3 regions of the Serratia sp. D1N4 genome follow, and region 3 is predicted to be linked to each of the others. Evidence: predicted binding sites of a transcription regulator. Region 3 holds the regulator's gene; each other region holds the start of a gene.
What was found. Region 3 encodes Fur, which represses iron uptake genes when iron is present. Its sites were predicted from a motif close to ATAATAATGAGAACNACTATCAA; they were not measured.
Positions count from the first base shown of each region.

Region 1: ACX1CU_RS07120 (Nramp family divalent metal transporter) is a predicted target of Fur. The motif match lies at 1,226-1,248, and genes of this name have one in related genera.
Region 2: feoA (ferrous iron transporter A) is a predicted target of Fur. The motif match lies at 4,816-4,838, and genes of this name have one in related genera.

Region 1 is NZ_CM137274.1:1,660,102-1,666,505, forward strand. Features, by position in the region: gene ACX1CU_RS07115 (NupC/NupG family nucleoside CNT transporter) at 1-909, opposite strand, end outside; gene ACX1CU_RS07120 (Nramp family divalent metal transporter) at 1,289-2,524, shown strand; gene mgrA (L-glyceraldehyde 3-phosphate reductase) at 2,577-3,566, opposite strand; gene ACX1CU_RS07130 (alpha-keto acid decarboxylase family protein) at 3,789-5,450, shown strand; gene ACX1CU_RS07135 (LysR family transcriptional regulator) at 5,426-6,316, opposite strand.
Region 2 is NZ_CM137274.1:5,021,542-5,027,945, reverse strand. Features, by position in the region: gene gntX (DNA utilization protein GntX) at 1-443, opposite strand, end outside; gene bioH (pimeloyl-ACP methyl ester esterase BioH) at 486-1,256, shown strand; gene ACX1CU_RS22655 (YdgH/BhsA/McbA-like domain containing protein) at 1,504-1,788, shown strand; gene ACX1CU_RS22650 (FeoC-like transcriptional regulator) at 1,833-2,066, opposite strand; gene feoB (Fe(2+) transporter permease subunit FeoB) at 2,066-4,381, opposite strand; gene feoA (ferrous iron transporter A) at 4,463-4,684, opposite strand; gene ACX1CU_RS22635 (Tex family protein) at 4,960-6,404, opposite strand, start outside.
Region 3 is NZ_CM137274.1:3,803,233-3,809,636, reverse strand. Features, by position in the region: gene chiP (chitoporin ChiP) at 1-964, shown strand, start outside; gene ACX1CU_RS17045 (beta-N-acetylhexosaminidase) at 1,121-3,784, shown strand; gene fur (ferric iron uptake transcriptional regulator) at 3,977-4,423, opposite strand; gene fldA (flavodoxin FldA) at 4,755-5,294, opposite strand; gene ybfE (LexA regulated protein) at 5,558-5,845, opposite strand; gene ybfF (esterase) at 6,143-6,404, opposite strand, start outside.

The DNA.
Region 1 (6,404 bases), 2.1 Mb from region 3:
CACTTGTAAGGCTTCGTGTTGCGGGATCCCCATAATCCAAGCGAATGGATAGAAGAAGTAACCGAGAATCTCCTGGAAGCTCAGGCCAAAGATGGCGCTGAACAGGCCGTTAAGTGCGGCGATCAAGGCAATAAAACCAATCAACATAGCCGCAACAATAATAGCCACTTTGAAACCTGCCAGAATGTATTCACCCAGCATTTCAAAGAAGCTCTGGCCTTCGTGCAGGTTGCCCAGATGCAGTTCTTCTTCATTGCTGGTGTCATAAGGGTTGACCAAGGAAAGCACGATAAAGGTGCTGAACATGTTCAGTACCAATGCGGCCACCACATATTTCGCATCCAACATGGTCATGTAAGCGCCAACTATCGACATGGAAACCGTCGACATGGCGGTAGCCGCCATTGTGTACATGCGTTTTTCCGACATCTTGCCCAAAATATCTTTATAGGCGATGAAGTTTTCAGACTGGCCGAGGATCAGCGAACTGACGGCGTTGAAAGACTCCAGCTTACCCATACCGTTCACTTTCGACAGCACGGTACCGATAATGCGGATGATAAACGGCAGCACTTTAATGTATTGCAGAATACCGATCAGCGCAGAGATAAACACGATTGGGCACAATACTTTCAGGAAGAAGAACGCTAAACCTTTGTCACCCATACCGCCGAACACAAAATCAGTCCCTTGACCTGCAAACCCGAGCAGCTTGTCAAACAGCGCTGCGAATCCTTTTACAAAGCCCAAACCTGCTTCCGAATGCAGGAAAAAGTAAGCCAGCAATACTTCAATAACCAAGAGTTGAATAACATAGCGAATGCGGATGCTTTTACGATCGCGACACACTAACAGTGCCAGGATCGCAACCACCACCAACGCTAACGCAAAGTGCGCAATAGGGGACATGTGTGCTCCAAATTTGAGGCAGGCTGAATTTCGTTTGTCATTTTATGTAACGCTGCATTTAAAAACGAGATATCTATTACAAATGTGGAAAATCATCGCAAGGAAAATCCTAAGTTATTACGGCAAAGAACCAGAACTCAGGATGTTAATAAACCTGCGCGTTTGTAGCATTTTTGTGCTAATTTGGCTATTAAGCATTTTCCGCTCGAATGCCGTGATGCCGAGTAAAAAGAGACGGCAAGATTTGATGCGATCTGTTCGATAAAACCTTCGTCATCCGCTATCGCTGAAATAAGTATTACTGCCACAAATGCACTTGATAATCATTATCATTTAAGTGAGATGAAGGTAAGCGTAAAATTAGTAAGGGTTTCACGATATGCTGAACAGTCGCGTGGTTGACAGTACTTCCAGCCGCCCATCGAGAAAGATCAAACTTTCTCTGATGGGCCCCGCATTTATTGCCGCCATCGGCTATATCGATCCCGGCAACTTTGCCACCAATATCCAATCCGGTGCCTCTTTCGGCTATACCTTATTGTGGGTGGTGGTCTGGGCCAATATCATGGCGATGTTAATCCAACTGCTTTCCGCCAAGCTGGGCATCGCGACGGGTAAAAACCTCGCTGAACATATCCGCGATCGCTTCCCGCGCCCGGTAGTTTGGGCGTATTGGGTACAGGCAGAGATTATCGCTATGGCAACCGATCTGGCCGAGTTTGTTGGTGCGGCGATCGGCTTCAAATTGCTGCTGGGGGTTACGCTGCTGGAAGGCGCGATCCTCACCGGTATAGCTACTTTTCTCATTTTGATGCTACAAAAACGCGGGCAAAAGCCACTGGAATTGGTGATCGGTGGTTTACTGCTATTTGTGGCGGCAGCCTACATTGTTGAACTGGTGTTTTCGCAACCGCAACTGAGTGGGTTGTTGAGAGGGATGGCGATCCCGGATTTGCCAAACGGTGATGCGGTTTTTCTGGCTGCCGGTGTGCTGGGGGCAACCATCATGCCGCACGTGATTTATCTGCACTCCTCGCTGACTCAAACCGCAGGTGAGCATTCGCGAGCCGAACGTTATGCCTCAACCAAAATCGACGTGGCGATCGCCATGACCATTGCCGGGTTTGTCAATCTGGCGATGATGGCGACCGCCGCCGCCGCATTCCACTTCAATGGTCATAGCGGTATTGCCGATCTCGATCAGGCCTATCTGACGCTGCAACCTTTGTTGGGTAATGCTGCGGCAACCATCTTCGGCCTGAGCCTGGTGGCTGCCGGTTTGTCTTCAACGGTGGTGGGCACGCTGGCGGGCCAAGTGGTGATGCAGGGTTTTGTGCGTTTTTATATCCCGCTGTGGGTACGCCGGGTTGTCACCATGCTGCCATCATTCATCGTGATTATGTTGGGGATGGATGCCACGCGCATTCTGGTGTTGAGCCAGGTATTGCTCAGTTTTGGGATTGCTCTGGCGCTGGTTCCGCTGCTGGTGTTTACCGGTAACCGCACACTGATGGGTGATATGGTTAATAGCCGCACGATTCAGAATACTGGCAAATTGATTGTGCTGGTGGTGGTCAGCTTAAACGGCTATTTATTGATTAGCAGCGTCATTTAACCCCCAAAAGATAAAAACCGGCATCAGGTGTAATACCGGTTTTTGTAAGCGATTACATCAAAATGCTGTCGATCTCGGCGATTTCCTCAGCGGTAAATACGCGGTTGGCCAGCATACCCACCGCATCTTCCAGCTGGCTGGTTTTACTGGCACCAATCAATACGGAAGTGACACGATCGTTGCGCAGTACCCAAGCCAGTGCCATTTGTGACAGCTTCTGCCCGCGCCGCTCTGCCAGCGTGTTCAAGCGGCGAACTTTCTGCAGTTTCTCTTCGGTAAGCTGTTCGGGCTTCAGGAACCGGCTACTGCTGGCCGCCCGCGAATCCTGCGGAATACCGTGCAGGTAACGGTCGGTCAGCACACCCCCAGCCAGCGGTGAAAAGGCGATAGAACCCACGCCATGCTCTTCCAGCGTATCCAGCAGTTCCGGCTCTACCCAACGTTCAAACATTGAGTATTTCGGCTGGTGAATCACGCACGGCGTGCCGAGCTGTTGTAGCAGGGTAAACGCCTGCCGTGCCAGATCGGCCGGGTAGTTCGACAGCCCGACATACAGCGCTTTACCCTGACGCACCAGCAAATCCAGCGCGGCCATGGTTTCTTCTAGCGGCGTATCTGGGTCTGGGCGGTGGTGATAGAAGATATCCACGTAATCGAGATCCATCCGCTTCAAGCTTTGGTTCAGGCTGGCGACCAGATACTTTTTCGATCCCCAATCACCGTAAGGGCCTTGCCACATGGTGTAACCGGCCTTGGAAGAGATAATCAGCTCATCGCGATAAGGCTTGAGATCGTTATGCAGAATACGGCCGAAATTCTCTTCGGCAGATCCCGGCGGCGGGCCGTAGTTATTGGCCAGATCAAAATGGGTAATGCCGAGGTCGAAGGCGCGGCACGCCAGGCTGCGCGCATTGTCATACAGCGTGCTATCACCAAAGTTGTGCCATAGGCCAAGTGAAACGGCGGGGAGTTTTAACCCGCTGCGGCCACAGCGGCGGTATTCCATATTTTGGTAGCGCGCAGAGTCAGCTTGATAAACCATACAGATCCTCATCGGCAAAAGTGAAAACGAGTTTCAATGTATGCGTTTCCATGCAAACAGTCAGCGCGCCCGATCACGCAAATTAATCCCTATGCCAATCTGGGGGCCTGTGCACCGATGTAAAGCCAGGTTGCCAGTGGCCTTTTAGCGCTAAAGTTCGAAATTTGCGCAACATCTCTAATACTTAAAATTAACATTCCCACCTTCTCGCAGGTGATGATCATGAGCAAAAACTATACGGTGGCTGATTACCTCCTCGATCGTTTAGCACAGATTGGTATCCGGCATTTCTTCGGTGTGCCAGGGGATTACAACCTGCAATTTCTCGATCATGTCATCGATCACCCGCAGATCACCTGGGTGGGGTGCGCCAACGAATTGAATGCCGCCTATGCTGCCGATGGTTATGCCCGTTGCAAACCGGCGGCGGCGTTGCTGACCACCTTTGGCGTGGGTGAACTGAGTGCGATCAACGGTATCGCGGGCAGCTACGCCGAATATTTGCCGGTGATCCATGTGGTGGGCTCACCGGCCCTGCGTGCGCAGCGTGCCGGGGATCTGCTGCATCATTCGCTGGGGGATGGCGATTTCGGCCATTTTGCCCGCATGGCTAAAGAGGTGACCGTCGCACAGGCCAACCTGACCGCCAGCAATGCTGAAGCGGAAATCGATCGTCTGTTGACCACCGCGCTATTTGAACGTCGCCCGGTGTACCTGCTATTGCCGAGTGATGTGGCCGAAGCACCGCTGACTTCGCGCCCGGCCCCGCTGATGCTGCGCCAGCCCAATCTTTCTGATGCTTCGTTGCAGGCATTCATCACCGCTGCGCAGGAAAAACTGCAGGCGGCACAGCGGGTTTCCCTGCTGGCGGATTTCCTTGCCGAGCGCTTCGGGGCAGAAACGGTGCTGGAACAGTGGATGAATGAGGTGAATATTCCCCATTCAACCTTATTGCTAGGCAAGAGCGTGCTGGATGAAACCCATGCCTGCTTTACTGGCACCTATGCCGGGGCCGCCAGCGATCCACAGGTGAAACAGTTAATTGAAGGTGCTGACGTGGTGATTAACGTCGGTGTGCGTTTCACCGATACCATCACGGCAGGGTTCAGCCACAATTTGCCCAATGAGAAATGTATCGATATCCAACCCTTTGAAGCGCGGGTGGGGCAGCAGGTGTTCAGTCAGATCCCGATGCGCGACGCGGTCAAAGCCCTCCATCAATTAACGCTGTCGTTAGCCAAGCAGTGGCAGCTGCCCGCCATCAAACGCCCTTTATTGCCGGATCCGAACGGCAGTGGTTTGGATCAACACGGCTTTTGGCAGCAAATGCAGAACTTCCTGCAACCGGGGGATATCCTGATTGCCGATCAAGGGACTTCATGCTTTGGTGCAGCGTCGCTGAATCTGCCGCGAGGCTGCCGGTTTATCGTTCAATCTCTGTGGGGGTCGATCGGTTTTACGTTGCCAGCGGCGTTTGGCGTGCAAACCGCCGAGCCGGATCGCCGGGTGCTGTTGCTGATTGGTGATGGTGCAGCCCAACTGACGATTCAGGAGCTGGGATCGATGCTGCGCGATGGCCAAAAGCCGGTCGTTTTCCTGCTCAATAACAATGGTTATACCGTTGAGCGAGCTATTCACGGCCCGGAACAGCGCTATAACGACATTGCCCAGTGGGACTGGACGCTGTTACCGCAGGCGCTGTCGCAGGGGCATCAGGTGAAATGCCTGCACGTGAGTGAGCCTGAACAACTGTGTCATGCACTGGGTGAAGTGAATGGCCGTGAACAACTGGTGTTTATTGAAGTGATGCTGCCGAAGATGGATATTCCCGAATTGCTGGATACCATCTCCCGCGCCATTCAATCGCGCAACGCCGCGGCCTGATCTGCGGCATTTTCCAACAGGCGATCCAACAGCCAAAACCCCGCCGGCCCCGGCGGGGTAAGTTTTGACCACACCGCATCCACCGAAATCAACTTGGGCCAACCGCGTATTTTCAATTCTGTCAGACGTTCTTGCCCATACTGTTTGACCAGCCAGTGCGGCAGTATCGCCCAGCCAAATCCCTGTTCCGCCATTTCCAACAGCATCAGATAGCTGGGGGCCGACCAGACCGGCCCCTGCGGTTTAGCGGCATCGCTGCCGGTATAGGTATTGAGATAGAGCTGACGGCTGCTGGCCAGATGCGCCTGCGTAAGCGCTGGGATGTGTGCCAGCGGGTGTTCGTTGGCGACAAACAGCCCCATTTCGGTTTGTTCCGGTAGCCTGGCGACGGCGATATCGGGCGGATAATTGGGCTGCACCGCCAGCATGCCCAGATGTGCGCGGCCAATCTGCAACAGATCCAGCACGTCAGCGTCTTCGGCGATCATGCATTCCAGTTCAATATCCTGATAGCGCTGCTCGAAGTGTTTCAGCAAGTTATCGTGATGATTAGGCTGATAGGTATCGGAGAAGACGATAGTCAAACGCGGTTCAACCCGATCGCCCAACCGGATGCTCAGTGCCTCAAGGCGCTCGCTGGCGCTTAGGATCTCCTGCACGTGGCCGAGCACTTTGCGGCCCGCAGGGGTAAGCACCGGTTGGCGCGCCTCGCGGTTGAACAGCATCAGCCCAAGATCCGCTTCCAGATTGGCGATCGCGGTGCTGATGGTGGACTGGCTTTTACGCAGCTTGCGCGCGGCGGCAGAAAACGATCCCAGCGCGGCTGCTTCAACAAACGCCTGCAAGGCTTCGGGAGAATAACGCATAATATATCTACTTTATCGATGGAACCTATTTTTAATCTACGCAAAAAAACGATGATAATCACCCGACTTTTCCAGAAACAGTCAGAAA
Region 2 (6,404 bases), 1.2 Mb from region 3:
TCACACCCCAGCCAGTGCGCCAATGGCCGGGCCAGCAGATCGCTCTGATTGTAACCCCTGCGCCAGCAGCGCTTATCCTGTAAGGGTACCGCTAAAATGATGTCCGGTTTGTTCAGATGTTGCTCTCGGTGAGCCCGTAGCCAATGCAGCAGGATCAACCGGGCCAGCGTCGGGGCCAGTTCTGGCGTGCGCTGGAATTTGAAACGCTTGATTAAGCTACTGATTGGCAAGCAATAGTCGGTGGCAAAAACCAGTGCCTGCCAGGGCGGTGGCTGTTGCAGGCAGCGGCCACAAGGCCGGTGCGGATCGCCGCTAGGTAAACCACAGCGTGGGCAACTGATGGGTTTGGCGGGCAGTTCACGCAGGCAATAACTGCAAATGCCCTGCTGCATTAGCCTTAATGGTTGCCGGCATAGCCAACAGCGGCTGTAGATTGATAGCATACCGTCCTCCGTGACGGAACGAGTTCAGAAGGACAATAACTGATGACAGCGCTGTATTGGCAAACAATGGGCGAAGGCGATCGCGATCTTGTGCTGCTGCACGGATGGGGATTGAACGCCGAAGTATGGGGTTGCATATTGGAGCGATTGACGCCGCATTTTCGCGTGCACCTGGTCGATCTGCCGGGCTATGGCCGCAGCCAGGGTTATGGTGCGTTATCGTTGCCACAGATGGCGGACATCCTGCTGGCGGCAGCCCCTGCGCGCGCGTATTGGCTGGGCTGGTCATTGGGTGGGCTGGTGGCCGGGCAGATTGCCCTGACGCAGCCTGAGCGGGTGGTAGGGCTGATTACCGTGGCTTCTTCGCCCTGTTTTGCCGCGCAGGAGGATTGGCCAGGGATCCGGCCAGAAGTGCTGAGCGGTTTCAAGCAGCAGCTCAGCGAGGATTTCAACCGTACCGTAGAGCGCTTTCTGGCGCTGCAAACCCTGGGAACCGAAAGCGCCCGCCAGGATGCGCGCCTGTTAAAAACCGTGGTGCTTAATCAACCGATGCCGGGTGTCGCGGTGCTCAATAGCGGGCTTGATATACTGCGTACCGTGGATCAGCGGCAGCAGCTGGCCAAGCCAGCGATGCCGGTGCTGCGCATTTATGGTTACCTGGATGGTTTGGTACCGCGCAAGGTCGCGACGCTGTTGGATGAGCGGTGGCCGCAGTCGTCTTCGGTGGTGATCCCCAAGGCGGCCCATGCGCCTTTTGTCTCTCACCCTGAAGAATTCACCAGCATTATTAATCAATTTGCTGCAACCCGGTAGGCGCGCGGCTTCGCGCTGATACCACCCTGATTGCGGCCAAAAAAGGCACAAAAGAGCGCTACAAGGTCGGCTAATTGGCGGATAAAAAAGCAGGCTGATTCGATATATGAAGGGCTAGATATGTGGCGAACGGTGAGAAAACTGCATGTATTTTTTCACTGGGCTCTTGAGCATCGCTGCGTATCGATGCCTGATTTATTGTTAACGGCTTTCATAACAACTCATTTATCCGCTTAGAGGTATGGTCATGAAATCATTGAAGATGACGGTTGCAGCATTGGTTGTGGGTTTAGCGTCTTTCAGCACAATGGCGGCAACATTACTCACTCAGGAAGATTTGGATAAGGCACCAGGCAAGTACGAGAAAATTGGCATGATAACGTCAACTGCCCAAGCCACCGATCCAATGGACTTGAAAGAGGAATTGTCCAAACTGGCTGACGAGAAAGGTGGGAAGTACTACGTGGTTGTGGCTGCCCGCGAGCATGGCAGGTTCAGTGCGGCCGCTGAAGTGTACAAAGATAAGAAATAATTTGCTAACGAGGGGCGCATAGCGTGCGCCCCTGTTTTTTGTCTCTAGTTTTTCAAGCGATAAACTACCGTACTGCATCTTTCCGGGCAGCGCTTGCAGCTGCCGCTCAGGCATTCACTGTTATCCTGCTCGATACGCTCCACTTTACCCATATCGGTTAAACGCTCCAGCATGGCTTCAACCAGCGGCAACGGCGTTGCCAGTTGGTGGCTCAACTGTTGAGCCTGAGCGCTGCCCCGCAGGGCGAGCGCATCACGGATTTGCAGCAGGCTGGCCATCAGTGGCAATCACCCTGCGGGTTTTGGCAGCAGGCGGCAGGCGTTGCGTTGCGCAGGCGGATGGTCACGCGGCTGCGAGCCTTACGTAATGCCAGCAGCAGCAAGGCATTGAAGGCCAGCACCGACAGGATCGCCACCAGGCTGTATTGCGGATGCTGGCTAAAGGTTGCTATCTGGTAGAACAGGGTGGCCAGCGAGTAGGCCACATTCAGCCCCCACAGGATGGAGAAGGTCATCCAGCCCCGGCTTGATTCGCGGGCAATCGCACCCATCACCGAAACGCACGGCACATACAGCAGCACGAAGATCAGATAGCTGTAAGCAGAAATAGAGGTGCCGAATTTGCTGCTCATAACCCCCATTGAGCCTGCGCCCATTTCGCCATCGCCTTTGCTGGCTTCGATAGGGTTGGCAAGTACGCTGAGGCTGAAAGTGCCTTTCAGACCTTGCCAGGTTTCATCCAGAGCGGCAGACAATTCATCCAGCAGGTTGAAATTGGCGGCGTCGAACGGTTGATTGGTGATGTGTTCGGCGGTGTACAGCGTGTTGAGCGTCCCCACCACCACTTCTTTGGCCATGGCTCCGGTAACCAGGCCGACGGTTGCCTGCCAGTTATCGCTGTGCACCCCCATCGGTTGCAGCAGCGGTGTAAGCACTTTGGAAACCGATGCCAACGCTGAATCATTGATGCTGTCTACCGGCTTGCCGCTGAACGAGAAGCTGTTCAAGCCACCGATCAGGATACTGGCAATCACAATGACTTTCCCGGCGCGCAGCACAAAACCTTTCAGGCGTTGCCAGGTTTGCAGCAGCAGGCTTTTCAGGTGGGGTACGTGATAAACCGGCAACTCCATGACGAACGGTGATGCTTCACCGCGCATGATGGTGTATTTCAGCACCAGGCCGGTAAGAATAGCGACTACGATACCCAGCATATACAGCGAGAACACCACGCCAGCGCCGTCTTGGCCGAAAAATGCCGCAGCGAATACGGCGAAGATCGCCAGCCGCGCACCGCAGGACATAAAAGGAGCCATCATGATGGTGATCAGGCGTTCACGTTGGGCATCCAGCGTGCGGGCACCCATGATCGACGGCACGTTGCAGCCGAAACCGACGATCAGCGGCACGAAGGATTTCCCCGGCAAGCCGAGCGCCTGCATCAGGCGATCCATAACGAACGCTGCGCGCGCCATGTAGCCGGAGTCTTCCAAAAAGGACAGGAACAGGTACATCATGCCGATCTGCGGCACCAACGGCAGCACGGTATTGATACCGCCACCGACGCCCTGTGCCAGGAAAATGGTCAGCCATTCAGGGAAATGCAGGGTATAACCCACCCATTGGATCCCCTGAATAAAGATTGCCGCCGAGCCGAGATCGAAGATCGGTTGCAGCGCACCACCGATGTTGATCGCCAGCAGGAACATCAGGTACATCACCAGCAGGAAAATCGGCACGCCGAGCCAGCGGTTGAGGATCACTTTATCCAGCACTTCAGTCAGTCGGTTCGGCAGAGCTTGTTGCGCGTTACTGACGGCGTCGCAAAGGGCTGCGATCGACTGGTAACGTGCATCGGCAATCACCAGCGCCGGATCTTCCTGCTGCTGCTGTTGCAGCGCTTGCCTGGCCTGCGGCAGCAGAGCGATAGCATCACCTGCCAACTGGTGGCTATAAATATCCCCTTCCAGCATTTGCAGCGCCAGCCAGCGGCGCTGTTCGGTGGGCAGATTCTGCGGCATGGCTTCGGTCAAGGCGTTGACTTGGTCTAGCAGCAACGGCGGGTAATTTACCAAGGCTTTGAGCTGATTGAACCGATGACCGTCGATCATCTGTTTCAGCATGCCAATCCCGTCGGCTTTGGTAGAAATCAGCGGTACGACCGGGCAACCCAGGCGTTCAGACAGGGCCGCAAGATCAATCTCGATGCGCTGGCTTCTGGCGATATCCAGCATATTCAGCGCCACGATGCAGGGAATGCCCAGCTCCAGCAGTTGCAGCGTCAGGTAAAGGTTGCGCTCCAGGTTTGACGCATCTACCACGTTGATCAACAAGTCAGCGTCGCCGCTCAGGATGTAATGGCAGGCGATCTGTTCGTCAAGCGAGGTCTGTTCGGAGATGGTGGTGAGCGAGTAGGTGCCGGGCAAATCGACCAGAGTAACCTGCGATTGCGCTGTGGAAAACTGGCCTTCTTTGCGTTCAACCGTGACTCCGGCCCAGTTACCAACCCGCTGACGCGCACCGGTAAGCTGGTTGAACAGTGTAGTTTTCCCTGAATTCGGATTACCTATCAAGCCAATGGTGATTTTTTTCATAATCCAACGTGATATCAGTAAATTAAGTACCGGCCATGCGCAGAAGCACGGCAAAAGCCTGAGGCGGGGGGCGGCGTGTGGTTACTGGCCGTCGAGCAGGATCAGGTCCAAATCTTTTTTCCGCAGCACCAGGCTGACGCGGCGGGTTTTTATTTCTATTGGATCGCCGAGTGGTGCAACGCGTACTACTTCAAATAATGAACCGGGCAGCATCCCGAGCGACAGCAGTTTCTGTCGGTAAGCGGGGCTGATTTCACTGGAGAAACCGGCAATTTTATAAGTCTGTTTAGGAAGAAGATGCATATTACCTTCTTGGTGATCAAAACGTTCCCGCTGGAACGTTGCTTTCAGAACAGTTTTGCCCAGGCTACCCGAGGGGGTAAATGGAGCCGAAACAGCTGAGCCATGGCGTGGCCCAATAAACACGCAACATAATAATAGTGAGAACGATTATCGTAATCAATACAAGAAACAGGGTTGTTGACTGCTAATTGTACTACTTTCTTGCGGTGCATCAAAAATAAGTGGAAATGTTATCCGGCAGAGGGCGGGGTGAACTCCGCCCTCTGCCGTTAGGCTTAACGTTTTTTGCCGAACGCCGCAGCCAACGCGTCACCCATGGCACTGTTGTTTGCCGGGGTGGTGGTGCGTGGTTTCGCTGCTTTGTTGGCTGGCGCGCGTGAAGCGTTGTCGCGTGCTGGAGCGCTGTTGTTGCTACCGCTGCCACGGCGTGATGAACCTTCGCCCGGTTGCTCGTCCAAGCGCATGCTGAGTGCGATACGCTTGCGTTGCAGATCGACTTCCATCACCTTCACTTTGACGATATCACCGGCTTTCACCACGGTGTGCGGATCCTGCACAAACTTATCTGCCAGCGAGGAGATATGCACCAGCCCATCCTGATGCACGCCGATATCCACAAACGCACCGAAGTTGGTGACGTTGGTGACCGAGCCTTCCAGAATCATCCCGACTTGCAGATCGTTCAGCGTTTCCACGCCTTCTGCAAAGGTGGCGGTTTTGAATTCTGGGCGCGGATCGCGGCCCGGTTTTTCCAGCTCTTTCAGGATGTCGGTAACCGTTGGCACACCAAATTTCTCATCGGTGAAATCGCTGGCTTTCAGGTTGCGGATGGCGTTCGAGTTGCCCATCAGATCCTGCAACGCCTGCTGGGTCGCGGCCAGAATGCGCTCCACCACCGGGTAGGTTTCCGGGTGAACGGTTGAGGCATCCAGCGGGTTATCACCGTGGTTGATACGCAAGAAGCCCGCACACTGCTCAAAGGCTTTTGGCCCTAAGCGACTGACTTTCAGCAGTTGCTCGCGGTTGCTGAAACGGCCGTTTTCATCGCGCCAGGTGACGATATTCTGCGCCATCATACGCGTTAAACCGGCCACACGGGTCAATAAAGGCACCGACGCGGTATTCAGATCAACACCCACGGCGTTTACGCAGTCTTCCACCACCGAATCCAGCTTCTTCGCTAACTGGCTCTGGCTGACGTCGTGCTGGTATTGGCCGACGCCGATGGATTTAGGGTCAATCTTAACCAGTTCGGCCAACGGATCCTGCAAGCGGCGGGCAATGGAAACTGCGCCACGCAGGGAAACGTCGAGGTTCGGGAATTCCAGCGCCGCCAGTTCTGAGGCGGAATAGACCGAAGCACCGGCCTCGCTGACGATCACTTTCTGCGCCTGCACATTCGGGAACTGTTGCTGTAGTTCGGCAAAGAAGCGCTCGGTTTCGCGGGAGGCGGTACCGTTGCCGATCGCCACCAGTTCCACCTGGTGCTTGATGCACAGTGCGGCAACTACGGCGGCAGCTTTAGCGGCCTGACCGGTGTGCGGATAAACGGTATCGGTCGCCACCAGTTTGCCGGTGGCATCCACCACCGCCACTTTGACACCGGTACGCAGGCCAGGGTCCAGGCCCATGGTGGCACGCATACCGGCCGGGGCGGCCATCAGCAGATCGTGCATATTGCGGGCGAAAACGTTGATCGCTTCGTCTTCTGCACGCTCAC
Region 3 (6,404 bases):
CCCGATGTGGGCTCGTGCCGGTTATATCCAGCCAAGCGGCCAGACGTTGCTGGCTCCACACTGGAGCTTAATGCCTGGCACCTACCAAGGGGCCGAGGCCGGTGCCAACTTTGACTACGGTGACTCCGGTGCTCTGAGCTTCTCCTACATGTGGACCAACAGGTATAAAGCGCCTTGGCATCTCGAGTTGGATGATTTCCGTCAGAACGATCGCAACACTCGCGTTTCCTACCTGCATTCATTGGGCGCCAAGTACGACTTCAAAAACGATCTGGTGCTGGAAGCCGCTTTCGGTCAGGCACAGGGGTATGTGAATCAGTATTTCACCAAAGCCTCTTACAAATTTGATGTTGCAGGCAACCCACTGACCACCAGCTATCAGTTCTACGGCGCTGAAGATCGTATCAGTGACAGCCGCGACCCTAACAGCATTTATGATGGCCTGGCCTGGTTGCAGGCGCTGACCTTCGGTTATACCACCGGTCAGTTCAACTGGCGCCTGGAAGGCACCATGGTCAAGGCTGAGGGCAACCAGGGCTTCTTCCTGCAGCGTATGACCCCGACTTATGCCTCTTCCAACGGCCGTCTCGATATCTGGTGGGATAACCGTTCCGATTTCAACGCCAACGGTGAAAAAGCAGTTTACGGCGGCGTGATGTATGACCTGAGCAAGTGGGATATTCCTGGCATGTCGGTCGGTGCCTCTTACGTTTATGCCTGGGACGCGAAGCCAAGCACTAACCCGATTTACGATCAGAGCCAGCGCCTGAGAGAGAGCGCTTATAGCCTGGATGCGGCCTATACCCTGCAGGATGGTCGTGCCAAAGGCACGTCGTTCAAACTGCACTTCACGCAATACGGCAACCACTCAGACCTGCCTAGCTGGAGCGGTGGTTACGGCAATATTTTCCAGGATGAGAGAGACGTTAAGTTCATCGTTATTGCCCCATTCACTATCTTCTAATGCTTTCCCCGGTGGCCATGCTGCCGGGGAAATAACGCTTTAAAAGCGAATCTGCTACCGCCTGCTGCTAAAGCAAAGATGCTTTTAGACGGCACGCCGCAAAAAATCTGGCAAGAGATTCGCGATAACAACAACTGATTACCTAAGAGGTTGAAGATGAACAAGTTCAAGATGAGTGCTCTCGCAGCCCTGACGGCCACCGTCGGGCTATTTGGCAGCGTGGGTTCAGCCATGGCTAACCAGCAGGTTGTTGATCAACTCAGCCAGCTGAAAGTGAATCTGAAGATGCTGGACAACCGTGCTGCTGATAATGGCGTTGACTGCGCCAAGCTGGGTGCCGATTGGGCATCTTGCAATAAGGTGTTGATCACGCTGGCCAACGATGGTCAGGAAATCAAAGATAAAGACTGGGCAATTTATTTCCACAGCCCGCGTCAGACGCTGAAAGTGGATAACGAACAGTTCAAGATTACCCATATCACTGGCGATCTGTACAAGCTGGAACCTACCGACAAATTCACCAGCTTCCCGGCCAAGCAGGCCGTTGAAATTCCGATTATTGCCGAATACTGGCAGGTGTTCCACAGTGATTTCTTACCGCGCTGGTATGCCACTTCAGGCGATGCCAAGCCTAAGATCCTGACGAATACCGATACCGAAGATGTGAACCAGTTTGTTACCCCGTTCACCGGTGATCAGTGGAAGCGCACCAAGGACGACCATAACATTCTGATGGTGCCAGAAAGCCGTTTCACCAAGAATCAGGATCTGAAAGTGCTGCCAGCGGCAGCATTGCGCGGCCAGATCATCCCTACGCCGATGGAAGTTAACATTCATAAGCATGATGTTGACCTGAGCAAAGGCGTTACCTTGGATCTGAGCGCTTTGGCCAAGCCAGCGGCAGATGCGGCAGCCAAGCGCTTTGAACTGCTGGGCGTTGCAAACCAGGCTGGTGGTTATCCGATCAAAACCGATATTCAGCCGGGCGCATTTAAAGGCGATCTGGCAGTTTCCGGCGCTTACCAACTGAAGATTGGCGAGAAAGGAGCCGTGATCACCGGCTTCGATCAGGCCGGGGTGTTCTATGGTCTGCAATCCATTCTGTCGCTGATCCCAACCGACGGCAGCAAGAAGATCGCCACACTGGATGCCAAAGATGCACCGCGTTTCCAATACCGTGGCATCTTCCTGGACGTTGCGCGTAACTTCCACCATAAAGATGCGGTGCTGCGTCTGTTGGATCAGATGGCTGCCTATAAGCTGAATAAATTCCATTTCCACCTGACGGATGATGAAGGCTGGCGTATTGAGATCCCAGGCTTGCCGGAACTGACCGAGGTGGGTGGGCAGCGTTGCCATGACCTGAGTGAAACCACCTGCCTGCTGCCGCAATACGGTTCAGGCCCAGAACCGCACGGTGGTTTCTTCTCCCGTCAGGACTACATCGATATCGTTAAATATGCTCAGGCGCGCCAGATTGAAGTGATCCCTGAGATCGACATGCCTGCACATGCCCGCGCTGCGATTGTTTCTATGGAAGCGCGCTACAAGAAACTGCTGGCCGAAGGCAAAGAGAAAGAGGCGAATGAGTTCCGCCTGGTGGATCCGACCGATACCTCTAATACCACTTCAGTGCAGTATTTTAACCGTCAGAGCTACCTGAACCCGTGCCTGGATTCATCCAAAAACTTTGTTGATAAAGTGATTGGTGAAGTCGCCCAGATGCACAAAGAAGCCGGTCAGCCACTGCAAACCTGGCACTTTGGTGGGGATGAAGCGAAGAACATCCGCTTGGGTGCTGGTTATACCGATGTGAAGAAGCCGGAAGCGGGCAAGGGCATTCTTGATCTGAGCAAAGAAGATAAACCTTGGGCCAAGTCTGAGGTTTGTCAGGCGATCATCAAAGACGGCAAAGTGGAAGATATGGAACACTTGCCGAGCTACTTCGGGCTGGAAGTTAGCCAACTGGTGAAAGCGCACGGCATTGACAGAATGCAGGCGTGGCAGGATGGTTTGAAAGATGCCAAAGACGCGAAAGCTTTCGCGACTAAGAATGTCGCGGTGAACTTCTGGGATACCCTGTACTGGGGCGGTTTCGACTCGGCTAACGACTGGGCGAACAAGGGTTATGACGTTGTACTTTCCAATCCAGATTACGTTTACATGGACTTCCCATATGAAGTGACCCCGGAAGAGCATGGTTACTACTGGGGCACCCGCTTCAGCGATGAGCAGAAGATCTTCAGCTTCGCGCCAGACAACCTGCCGCAAAACGCCGAAACTTCGGTTGACCGTGATGGTAACCACTTCACTGCCAAGAGCGACAAACCATGGCCGGGTGCTTATGGTCTTTCAGCCCAGCTGTGGAGTGAGGTTGTGCGTACCGATCAGCAAATGGAATATATGATTTACCCACGAGCGCTGTCTGTTGCGGAACGTGCTTGGCACCGTGCGAGTTGGGAACAGGACTATAAAGCTGGCCGTGAATACAAAGGTGGCGAAACCCATCAGGTCGATACCAAGGCGCTGGAAAAAGACTGGCTGCACTTTGCCAACCTGATCGGGCAACGTGAGTTGGCCAAGCTGGATAAAGGTGGCGTGAGCTACCGCTTGCCAGTTCCGGGGGCTCGCGTTGTCGATGGCAAACTGGAGGCTAATATCGCCTTGCCAGGTCTGGGGATTGAATATTCTACCGATGGTGGCAAACAGTGGCAGCGCTATGACGATCGGGCTCGCCCGGCCGTTGCGGGTGATGTTCAAATCCGTGCAGTCAGCCCGGATGGTAAACGCTTCAGCCGTGCCGAGCCGGTAAAAGCCTAAGCCAAAACTCAGCCCATCTGCGTGTCGGCGGATGGGCTGCAGGTGAAGTCCCGTGTCAGAGAGAAGTGCTACAAGAGAGTGTAATATTTGGCGTTATCATTGTCCCCGGCCTGTCCGGGGATTTTTTATCTGCAAGTTACAGGCACAAAAAAACCGCCATCAAGGCGGTTTCTCATTTCTGGCAGGCCAGAGTTATCGCTTATCGTGCAGCGTATCGTTTTCGCGGCAATCACCAACCTCACAATGGCCGTACAAGTACAGGCTGTGATTGGTGAGCTTGATACCGTGCTGTTTGGCGATATCGCGCTGACGTACTTCGATAGGCTCGTCGCTGAACTCGATCACTTTGCCACAGTCCAGGCAAATCAGGTGGTCGTGATGATGTTGCTGGGTCAGTTCGAACACGGATTTACCGCCTTCAAAATTGTGACGAGTCACAATGCCTGCGTCATCAAACTGGTTCAGCACGCGGTAAACCGTTGCCAAGCCAATTTCTTCACCCATATCTATCAGTTTTTTGTACAGATCTTCCGCACTGACGTGATGGCATGCCGGATCCTGCAAGACTTCCAGGATTTTGAGTCGCGGAAGCGTGACTTTTAAGCCGGCCTTCTTCAATGCGTTATTGTTGTCAGTCATGCGGATTCAGTCCTGTTACTATGCTAATCAAGTTGAGGCGTTTTAGCCTATGGCATCGGTCGGCACAAAGAGTTAATTGCGTCTCATTATAGAACCGCTTGCCCTAAATAGAAACCGTCGGTCGTTAACAAAGGTATATCTGCGCTGTTGCATAGGGTACATGCAACGTCTTGATGATGGATGGGATAAACCGATGCCGCAGTTTACCCTGATGGTGCGGGAAGTTACAGACTTGTTGCTTCTATTACTCTAATCCGCGATACCGATAGCAGCCCTGTAGCCAATACTATGCGCTTTGCAGGGCTTTTGTACAATATCTGGAAAGGGGTACTTAGCCGACGATGTCAGCCAGGCTCAGCTCTTCGCTGATTTGTTTGACCCAGGCATCTACGCGTTCGTTGGTCAACTCAGGCTGACGATCTTCGTCAATGGCCAAGCCGACAAAGTGATGGTCGTCTGCCAAGCCTTTAGAGGCTTCGAAGTGGTAACCTTTGGTTGGCCAGTGGCCGACGATCGCAGCACCGCGTGGTTCAATGATGTCACGGATGGTACCCATCGCATCGCAGAAATATTCTGCATAGTCTTCTTGGTCACCACAACCAAACAGCGCCACCAGCTTGCCGTTGAAGTCAATATCTTCCAGCGTTGGGAAGAAGTCATCCCAGTCACACTGGGCTTCACCGTAATACCAGGTTGGGATGCCGAGCAGCAGGATGTCGAAAGCTTCCAGATCTTCTTTACTGCTCTTGGCAATGTCGTGAATTTCAGCCACGTCTTTGCCATATTTTTGCTGAAGATTTTTCTGGATCATCTTGGCAATGTTTTCGGTATTGCCAGTGTCGCTGCCAAAGAAAATGCCTACATGAGCCATATTGCAGATAACCTTTTTAATTCAGTGGATATACCTTCGGAGTTCGCGGGTTGCTTACCTGCAACGTCGAGCCTTTTGGGTATCGTCTTACGTAAGATCAAGGCAAGAGTTCAGCGTGGATACTCTCTCTTACCGGTAAATATCTATCATGCCAGAAATGTGCTCTGGGGTTTTATCGCATTTATGCGATGCCGGGGAATCACTACAAGCGGTGTTGATCCGGCGTCATCCTTAACGCCAAGCCGCGCGTGCGGCTGAAGAGATCATGACTCTGGCTGCTCTTCCGCCAGTTTTGCCAGCAGCATTTGCTCAATCAATTCGCTGCGGCTGATGTTGCGCTGGTCCGCCAGTTTGTTCAGAGCATCCACGGCGTCTGCGTTGATTTTCAGCTCCACACGCCGTAATCCACGCACTTTGTCACGCCGTAGCTGATTCCGCTTATTGATTCTAAGCTGTTCATCACGGGAGAGCGGGTTGGTTTTCGGGCGCCCTGGACGGCGTTCATCTGCGAACAGATCCAGCGTCGTGCGATCCGTTTGTTCTTTTGCCATTGTTGCGGACTACTGCAAGGGAGTTTGCATCAGAAAGCGTTTTCACACTTCCAGACGGTTCAGTTAACACCATTCGGGCCAATAAACCCTAAGCCAAAATTTACCCCCAGCCAGGCGATGATTTGCACGTTGGACAGGGCGGCAAAATTATATCCCGCAGGATCCAAGCTATAGCAGCTTGAAAGACGTCGGAAATAGCGCGCCATATTACCCCAGCAGATAGAGCAACGACAATGCTTAACTTAGCCAAAAACGCGCTAACTCGTTCTCTCTAGCGCGTTTTTTCACCACTTTGTTTCAGGCTTCATCTAGAAAGCGGTGGATGGCCCTTAGCACTGCGTCCGGTTTCTCCGCATGAACCCAATGGCCGGTGCCTGCGACGACGTAAGCTCGAGCCTGCGGGAATTGGCGGGCAATATCTTCGCGGTATTCATCCTGCACATAAGGCGAAAGCCCACCGCGGATAAATAGCGTTGGATGTGGCCAAGAGGGGACATTCTGCCAGCCGATAATGCTGTCGTATTGTGCGATCAATACCGGCAGGTTGAAGCGCCAGGTT